One region of the Halopseudomonas phragmitis genome, then DNA from elsewhere that is predicted to be linked to it. Evidence: predicted binding sites of a transcription regulator. Region 1 holds the regulator's gene; each other region holds the start of a gene.

Region 1 (3,210 bases):
GCGAGCTAACAGCACTGCTGGATTGCTCGGTCTTGGCCAGAAAATCGCCAATGCGTCGGTACAGGTCACGGAACTCGGTGGCGGCGATCTCGCGGCGCTGCAGGCGCTCCCAGTCGGCGCGCAGGGTTGCCGCTTCCTGGCCAAGCTCAGAAACAATCGGCGCGCTGCTCTCAACCAGATCCATGGTCCGGTTGGCGGCCTTGTCGGTCAGCTTGACCACATAGTCGAGATGGTCGGAAGCATCGGTGATCTTGGAGCTGTCGTTGCCTTCTTCGAGCGCATGGGTGGTGTCGATCTGAAAATTGACGATCGCACTGTGCAGCGCCCGGGTGAGCTTGCCGACCTCATGGTACAGACCGCGGTCACGGGCCTGATTGATGGCATGGATGACCAGTACGGCTTCGGCAAACTCGCCATTCTCCAGGTAGCTGACCAGCTGCCGCGCATTTTCCTTGAGGGAATGTTCGAATTCCTGGGCGGTTTCCTGACCGGGATCCTTACTTAACGCCATAACCTTTACCCCGGGTTGTGTTATTTGGCCTGAACGCGCTCGAAAATCTTCTCGATCTTCTCTTTCAAGGCTTGCGCGGTAAAAGGCTTGACCACGTAACCGTTGACCCCGGCCTGAGCCGCTTCAATGATCTGGTCGCGTTTGGCTTCAGCGGTAACCATCAGCACCGGCAGGTGCTTGAGGCGCTCGTCGGCCCGCACTGCGCGCAGCAGGTCAATGCCGCTCATGCCCGGCATATTCCAGTCGGTCACCAGAAAGTCGAAGTTGCCACTTTGCAGCATGGGCAACGCCGTGGTGCCATCATCGGCTTCAGCCGTGTTGGTAAACCCCAGGTCACGCAACAAATTCTTGATGATGCGCCTCATCGTCGAAAAATCGTCAACGATGAGAATTTTCATGTTCTTGTCCAAGTAGACCTCCGTACAAACCAGGGGAAATGCAGGCTCGCTCGCTGCTCACCCGTTGCCATGTTCAAGCCTGTCGAACCACCTAAGGAAACACTGAAAACCCATATTGCCAGCTATCATCCGCCTTGCGTCAGGCCCAGGCGCATTGTCCGGATGCTGGCGATAAAATCAATCGTCGCGCCAATCGGCCAGGCGGGCCCGCAGACGAGCGGCGCACTGGCTGTGCAACTGACTGACCCGTGATTCACTGACCCCCAGTACGGCGCCGATTTCCTTGAGGTTCAATTCCTCGTCGTAATACAGCGACAGCAATAGGCGCTCACGCTCGGGCAACCCCTCGATCGCATTACTCAAGGCGACCCGAAAGCGCTCATCCTGAAGCCCGCCCAGAGGCTCAGCCTCGGCCTGAACATCGGTCGGTGCTCCGGACTCAAGCAAATCATCAAAACTGAATAGCTTGCTGCCGGCGGTATCGTTGAGGATCGCGTAATATTCCTCAAGACTCATCTCAAGTTCGGCAGCAACTTCATTATCTTTAGCGTCACGCCCCAAACGAGCCTCAACCGAGCGGATCGCATCGCTGACCAGGCGTGTGTTGCGGTGTACTGAACGCGGAGCCCAGTCACCCTTGCGCACTTCATCCAGCATGGCCCCGCGAATGCGGATGCCGGCGTAGGTTTCAAAGCTGGCGCCCTTGCTGTTATCGAACTTGCGGGATGCTTCGAGCAAGCCGATCATACCGGCCTGCATCAAGTCTTCAACCTGCACGCTGGCCGGCAACCGACCGAGCAGGTGATAGGCAATACGTTTGACCAGAGGAGCAAATTGCTCGACCAGTCGATCCTGATATTCGGCTGTGCTCTGCGCGCGGGTATACATGCTCACTCCACCAGCCAGTGCCGTCATGCGTCGGATCCGACTTGCTGAACCAGACGCTCCACGAAAAATTCCAGATGGCCGCGCGGATTGGCGGGCAAAGGCCAGCCATCGACTTTCTGGGCAATCGCCCGAATCGCCATGGAGGCCTTGCTGCGGGGATACAGGTCATATACTGCGCGCTGCTTCTGCACCGCCTTGCGCACCATCTCGTCAAATGGCACCGCTCCCACATACTGCAGGGCTACATCCAGGAAGCGGTCAGTCACCTTGGTGAGTTTAGCAAACACCGTGCGACCTTCCTGTGGGGTATTGACCATATTGGCCAGAACCCGGAAACGGGTCATGCCAAAATCGCGGTTGAGCAGCTTGATCAGCGCATAGGCGTCGGTAATAGAGGTAGGCTCGTCACAGACCACCACCAGCACTTCCTGGGCGGCGCGCACGAAACTCAGTACCGAATCGCTGATACCGGCGGCGGTATCGACGATCAGCACATCCAGGTCATCGCCAATTTCGCTGAAGGCCTGGATCAAGCCAGCATGCTCCTGGGCATTGAGATGGACCATGTGCGACACGCCGGAAGCGGCCGGTACCACCCGTATTCCACCAGGACCGGAGATCATGACATCCCTGAGATCACAACTACCTTCCAGCACGTCAGCCAGGGTAGCTCGCGGCTTGAGCCCCAACAGCACATCGACATTGGCCAGGCCAAGGTCGGCATCCAGCAGGACCACACGTCGCCCGAGCTCGGCCAGGGCCAGGCTGAGGTTGACCGACACATTGGTCTTGCCGATCCCGCCCTTGCCGCCGGTGACTGCGATCACTTGAACCGGATGTTTGCTTCCCATCTCGTTGTATACCTTGCCTTAGTAAAATCTCAACTTGCGCGTTGTTTATGCAGTATACCGGCAAAAACGTCAGCCATAGCCTGATCTGCGGGTGCTTCGTTGCTGGCCAGGCTTACAGCCCGGCTGACCAGTTGGTGCCCCACGGCCCGGTTGAGGTCATCGGGGATGCGCTGGCCATCGGCCAGATAGGCTACCGGTAAACCGTGCTCCATCGCCAGCCCCAATGCTTCACCCAGAGTAGCCGCCTCGTCCACCTTGGTCAGAATACAGCCTGACAGCGCGCAACGCTTGTATGTGTGATAGGCAGCCTTGAGTACTCGGTGCTGGCTGGTTGCAGCCAGTACCAGCAGTGTGCGCACTTGGCTGCCCTGGGCTGCCAACTCACTGAGCTGATTGTTCAGGTGCGGATCATTGGCCTGCAGGCCGGCGGTGTCGATCAGCACCAGACGCTTGCCGGCAAATTCGTCGAGCACCTCGCTCAGACTGTTCTGCTCATCGACGACCCGCACCGGCACATTGAGAATCCGTCCCAGGGTGCGCAATTGCTCATGGGCGCCGATGC
Region 2 (3,210 bases), 1.4 Mb from region 1:
GTTATCGACCAGGCTGGCTTAAGCTTTAGCCCGATAACGACTTTTTACTCACCGATACGCAAGAAGCCGGGCATACGCCCGGCTTCTCAACATCAAAATGCTTAACCAAGCTACTCAGCCAAGTAAGCTCAACACAGCCTGCGGCAACTGATTGGCCTGAGCCAGGATCGAAGTACCGGCCTGCTGCAGAATCTGGTTCTTGGTCAGATTCGCAGTCTCGGCGGCAAAGTCGGTATCCTGGATACGACCACGGGCTGCCGACACGTTCTCGGCAATATTCTGCAGGTTGGCAATGGTGTTCTCGAAGCGGTTCTGCACCGCACCGAGGTCGGCACGCTGAGAGTCGATCATACGAATCGCCTCATCAATCACCAACACGGCAGCCTGGGCTCCATAGGCAGAAGTGATGTCGATGGCACTGACAGTGCTGTCGGCAGCCGCTGCCGCATTCGTGGCATCAAGCGTAATATCGGCCAGAGTGACTTCAGCTGGCAGCGAGGTAAACTCGATACCCGTAACGGCCGGGCCGTCACCATCTGCATTCGAGTTGGTAATTACTTGCCAGGCATCATTTTCGTCCTTCTGTACACTCACTCCCAGATTGGCGTCGTTAACAGCAGCTGCCAATTTGGCCGTGATAGTCTCAGCATCATCGGAAGCACTCAACTCAACACTCAACTCCACCGGATCAGCGACCCCATCCAGCGTCACCTCAATGGTAGCCGTCCCCCCAACATAATCTGCTGGCGTACCGATTGCCGCAGTCCCAAAAGCCTCGGTATAGAAAGTACCATTCAACGAAGTCGAACTCATTTCGCCAATACCGACACTGATGATTTCGTTGGCCGCCGAGCCGACCTGGAAGCTGGTCACGCCAAAGTTGCCATCCAGCAGCTTGCGACCACCAAAAGTGGTGGTGTTGCTGATCCGGTCGATTTCCTTCTTCAGCTGAGTCACTTCAGCATTCAGCGCTTCGCGCTCGGAAGTGCTATTGGAGCCGTTGGCCGACTGCAGGGCCAGATCACGCATACGCTGCAAAATATTGGTCGACTGTTGCAATGCACCTTCGGCGGTCTGGGCCAGCGAGATACCATCATTGGCGTTACGCACTGCCACATTCAGACCATTGACCTGGCTGGTCAGACGGTTGGCGATCTGCAGGCCGGCAGCATCATCTTTGGCACTATTGATGCGCGAACCGGTGGACAGACGCTGCAAGGAAGTCTGCAGCGAGCTGGCGGAGCTGTTGAGGTTACGCTGGGTATTCAGCGATGCTACGTTGGTATTGACGGTCAGGGACATATAGTGCCTCCGATAGTGGCGATTGCCCAGTATCCACTCCATGGTTCGACCGAGGTCGGGCAACCATGAAATCTGCGTTCAATCCCTGTATCGGCAGCCACTGACAAAGCTTTAGGCCAGCACCGGCAATTCTTCGGGCAGCAAAAAGCCGGGCGCAGGCCCGGCTTTGCCCCACCACAAATACAACTTACTGCAACAGACTGAGTACGGCCTGGGGTAACTGATTGGCCTGAGCCAGGATCGAGGTTCCGGCCTGCTGCAGAATCTGGTTCTTGGTCAGCGTCGCTGTCTCCGCAGCAAAGTCGGTATCCTGAATCCGCCCGCGCGCTGCCGAGACGTTCTCAGCAATATTCTGCAGGTTGGCAATGGTGTTTTCGAAACGGTTCTGCACCGCACCCAGTTCGGCGCGCTGGGCATCGATCAGGCGGATGGATTCATCAATCACCAGAATTGCCGCCTGAGCTCCCGCCACATCGCGAATATCCAGATCAGCAATAGTGTTGTCTGCCACCGGTGTAGCAGCCGACAGGTCAACAGTAGTGAATGTCGCACCTGAAGCTGGAGTGGAGTCACCAAAAGTGATGGTCTGCAAATCGCTGACCGTTGGATCATTGGCATCAGTGCGCGAAATCACCTGATAGTCACCATCAGCATCAAGGTGCACACCCACACCGATATTGGCGTCATTGATTGCCGCTGCCAGTTTGGCGGTAAGAAGATCACCAGTATCGCCAGCTTTCAGTTCAACCGTGATGGTTGTGTTCTTGCTGGTGTCAGTAAACACCAGATCAAGAGTAACCTGGGTATCGACAGTTACCGTACCAGCCGCATCACCAAAAGCTTCCGAGTAGAAGTTGGTTTGCAACGACTGAGCACTCATTTCGCCAATGCCAACACTAATGATCTCATTGGCCGCCGAGCCAACCTGGAAGCTGGAAATACCAAAATTGCCATCCAGCAATTTGCGTCCACCAAAGGTAGTGGTGTTACTGATCCGGTCAATTTCCTTTTTCAGCTGACTGACTTCGGCGTTCAGCGCCTCACGCTCAGAGACGCTGTTGGAGCCGTTGGCCGCCTGCAAGGCCAGATCGCGCATACGCTGCAGGATATTGGTCGACTGCTGCAGAGCACCTTCGGCGGTCTGTGCCAGCGAGATACCGTCATTGGCGTTGCGTACCGCCACGTTCAGGCCATTGACCTGACTGGTCAGGCGGTTGGCAATCTGCAGGCCAGCAGCATCATCCTTGGCGGAGTTGATGCGCGAGCCGGTGGACAGACGCTGCAAAGAAGTCTGCAGCGCATTGGATGAAGTATTGAGGTTACGCTGGGTATTCAGCGACGCCACATTGGTGTTCACCGTCAGGGACATGTCTTGCCTCCATTGTTGCCTGTTGCCCGTACCGCGATCACCAGGCAGCCATGCAATCTGCATTCAACGAATATTCGGCATCGATGCAGACGAACGACTGCATTGCCGCTTTTTAATGTCACAAGGTTGAATGAGCAGGAAGTGTGCCAACAACAATAAAGCGCCCAACCACGGCCACTTACAGCCAGCCAGACCGACTGACTGCCGAGATATTCCGGCAAACTTTTGCCGCGCAGGCAAGCGCCTGCCGCAAATACACACAAGCCGGGCATAAGCCCGGCTTGTGTTGAAAACCAACCCTACTGCCAGATCAGCCCAGCAGACTGAGTACCGCCTGCGGCAACTGGTTGGCCTGGGCCAGGATAGAGGTACCGGCCTGCTGCAGAATCTGATTCTTGGTCAGGTTCGCAGTTTCCGCGGCAAAATCGGTGTCCTGAATCCGTCCACGGGCGGCCGACACGTTCTCGGCAATGTTTTGCAGGTTGGCAATGGTGTTCTCGAAGCGGTTCTGTACCGCACCGAGGTCAGCGCGCTGGGAG
Region 3 (3,210 bases), 1.2 Mb from region 1:
TCTGTTCTTCGGTGGCGGTGGCGACCGACTGATTCATGTTGTCAATCTCGCCAATCCCCTGGGTGATCTCTGTCAGCCGCTGCCCGGCCTGACTGGCTACTTCGACGCTGTGCTCGCTGTAGCGCTGACTCTCCTCCATGTTTTTCACCGCGGTGCTGGCATCGCTGCGCAGTTCTTCAATCATGTCATGGATTTCCTTGGCCGAGCTCTGAGTCCGGTGAGCGAGGCTGCGGACCTCGTCAGCGACTACGGCAAAACCGCGACCGGCCTCACCGGCACGGGCGGCTTCGATCGCCGCATTGAGTGCCAGCAGGTTGGTCTGCTCGGAAATCCCCTGGATAACGTCGAGGATCTTACCGATATCTTCGGTGCGGTGGCTCAGGGACTGGATGGTCTGGCTGGAAGCGGTGATCTTGGCCGACAGGTCCTGCATGGCCTGAATGGTCTGGGCCACGACCTGACTACCCTGGTCGGCTCCACTGCGCGCGCCGCTGGCCTGCTGTGAGGCATCTGCTGCGTTGCGGGCAATTTCCTGGGCGGCGGCGCCCAACTCATTGATCGCGGTGGCTACGCTGTTGGTGCGACTGGCCTGTTCATCTGAGCTGGCCATATTGGCATTGGAGGCGTTGACCACATTCAGTGCGACATCGTTGAGTTCCTGGCTGGTGGTTGCCACCTGGCGAATCGAGGCGTGAATCCGCTCAACGAACTGGTTGAAGGCGGCAGCCAGGCGGCCAAATTCGTCGCGGCTGGTGACCGGCAGGCGGCGGGTCAGATCGCCTTCGCCCTGGGCGATATCTTCCAGCGCCGAGCCTAGCGAAGTCAGGGGTGTTAGCAGGTAGCGAATCAGCAGGCTGAGCAGCACGACAATGGCGATCAGGGCAATCAGTGCGGCGATCAACGCGGAAATACGGAAGCTGGTCAGGCTGGCAAAGGCCTGATCACGACTGATCGACAGCCCGACATGCCACTCCACGCCTGGCAGTCCTGTGACCGGGATGAAGGTCAGCAAGCGGGCTTCGCCGCCCATTACTGCATCCTGTAGCTCGCTGTTGATGCGTGGCGTGTCTCCAGGGTAGATCTGGCTCAGAGTCTGGGTTTGAAGGCTGGCATTGGGGTGTACCAGAATGGTGCCATCGCGGTTGACCAGGAACGCATAGCCCATGCCGTTGAAGTCCAGTGCGTTGATGATGGTCGAGATAGTTTTCAGGTTCAGGTCACCACCCACCACATCGTTGCCCGACGGGGTGGCGATGGTCATGATCAGGTCGCCAGTGGCGGCGTCGGTGTAAGGCTGGGTAAGAACGGTACGTCCGGCGGCCTTGGCGTCCCTGAACCAGGGCCGGGTGCGTGGATCATAGTCAGCCGGCATTTGTGAGTCCGGCCGCATGGTGAAGGCGCCGTTCATTTCGCCCAGATAACTGAAGTCGAAGGTGCGGTTGAGCGTGCGTTCTTCCAACAGCTCAATCATACGACTGCCATCGTCGGCGGCCAGATTGGAGGCCAGGTTCTCGAGTAACAGAACCCGGCCCGACAGCCAGTTGCTGATATTGGCCGCAGTCAAGCCGCCAGCATCACTCAGATAAGTGCGCAGATTGTCCTGCAGCGTCTTGCGCTGCAGGTAATCGTTGTAAAGGGAAAATGCCGAAAAGGCCGCGATTACCACAAGGCAAGCGGCGATCAGGATTTTCTGGCTGAAACTGAGTTGGTTGGGCATGGGGCGCAAGTCTCGTTAAAACAGAATAGGAAAGCATCACCTTGATAACGTCCAGGCGGCCAAAAACTTTAATCAGGGGGAACGCAGTGTTGTTTTTTTTGCCCCAGTCAGATGTCTGGTGATGGCGCTAAGCTATCATTGGCGGCGAGTCGGTTTCAGTTAACCGACAAAGGGTTCGCATTATAACCGTGAGCGCGATCATTCGGGCGCTCGTTCATCGATTAGGGATTCTTATGCTGTTGAGAAACTATTCCATCGCTGCCCGGCTGGCGGCGGGTTTTGCCGTGATGGCAGTAATTGTTTTGTTGTTAGGTATGCTGGGCATGCGTGAGATGGGACAGATGCGCCAGCAGGCTGAGGAGGTGGACAGCCACTGGGTGCCCGGCATGCAGTTGATCAACAGTTTTGGTCAGAACTTTATGCGGGTACGGATTTTTACCCTGCGCATCATGCTGGATGAGGACGGCAGCGATGCGGCCAGGCTCAACACGCAGATCAACGAAATGACTCGGCAGGTCGATGCCGACCGGCAGCGCTATGCAGCTCTCATAAGTTATCCGGATGAGCAACGCTTGTTCGAACAATTCAACCGCGGCTACGAGGGTTACCTGGCGGCCCAGCGTGAGGCATTGGATCTGGCATTGAACAATCGTTTTGATCTGGCCCTACAGCATGTTGACCAGGTATTGAATCCGCAGGCCGATCAGGTGACCCAGGCACTGCTGGCCCTGGAGCGTTATACGGTTGAGAGGGTGGGCGCTGCCGCCGATGAGTCTGCGGCGAGCTACTCCAGTGCGCGCAGCATGGTGATAGTTGCGGTCATTCTGGCGGCTCTGCTTACGGTTTTGCTGGCCTGGACCCTGACCCAGAGCATTATCGGTCCAATTCGCCAGGCCGTGCAGGTCAGTGAAACTGTGGCCAAGGGGGATCTGACCCGCTTGATCCAGGTTCAGGGTCGGGATGAACCGGCCCGCCTGTTGCGGGCGCTGGCGAGCATGCAGGAGCAGTTGCGCGACACTATTGTGGGCATTTCCAACTCCTCGACCCAACTGGCTTCGGCGGCCGAAGAGTTGAACGCCGTGACCGAGGATGCCACCCGTGGCCTGCAGCGCCAGGATGATGAAGTTCAGCAGGCGGCTACGGCGGTCAACGAGATGACTACCGCTGTCGAGGAAGTGGCCAGCAATGCTGCGTCCACCTCGGATCTCTCACAGCAGGCTACCCGGATTACCGAAGAAGGGCGTCAACAGGTCGGCAATACCCTGACCAGCATAGGAAAACTGACTGAAACCATCGGTGCTTCGGCAGATGAAGTACAGGATCTGGCCGCTCGGGCTCAGAGTATCAGCCAGGTGCTTGATGTGATCCGGGCAATCGCCGAGCAAACCAATTTGCTGGCACTCAATGCAGCGATCGAAGCGGCTCGTGCCGGCGAGGCCGGGCGCGGCTTTGCCGTGGTTGCCGATGAGGTGCGGGCGCTGGCCCATCGAACC

What was found. The regulator FliA, encoded in region 1, starts transcription of late flagellar genes. The targets are predictions, from matches to a motif close to CTAAAGTTTNNNNNNNNNNNGCCGNTAA.
Region 2: a site for FliA is predicted at 1,390-1,417, ahead of BVH74_RS09615 (flagellin). Genes of this name have one in related genera too.
Region 3: a site for FliA is predicted at 1,762-1,789, ahead of BVH74_RS10525 (methyl-accepting chemotaxis protein). Genes of this name have one in related genera too.

Annotation. Positions count from the first base shown of each region.
Region 1 is NZ_CP020100.1:3,509,373-3,512,582, forward strand. Features, by position in the region: gene BVH74_RS16235 (protein phosphatase CheZ) at 1-511, opposite strand, end outside; gene BVH74_RS16240 (chemotaxis response regulator CheY) at 532-909, opposite strand; gene BVH74_RS16245 (RNA polymerase sigma factor FliA) at 1,087-1,824, opposite strand; gene fleN (flagellar synthesis regulator FleN) at 1,821-2,648, opposite strand; gene flhF (flagellar biosynthesis GTPase FlhF) at 2,678-3,210, opposite strand, start outside.
Region 2 is NZ_CP020100.1:2,090,699-2,093,908, reverse strand. Features, by position in the region: gene BVH74_RS09615 (flagellin) at 115-1,302, opposite strand; gene BVH74_RS09610 (flagellin) at 1,490-2,671, opposite strand; gene BVH74_RS09605 (flagellin) at 2,982-3,210, opposite strand, start outside.
Region 3 is NZ_CP020100.1:2,269,202-2,272,411, forward strand. Features, by position in the region: gene BVH74_RS10525 (methyl-accepting chemotaxis protein) at 1-1,717, opposite strand, end outside; gene BVH74_RS10530 (methyl-accepting chemotaxis protein) at 1,951-3,210, shown strand, end outside.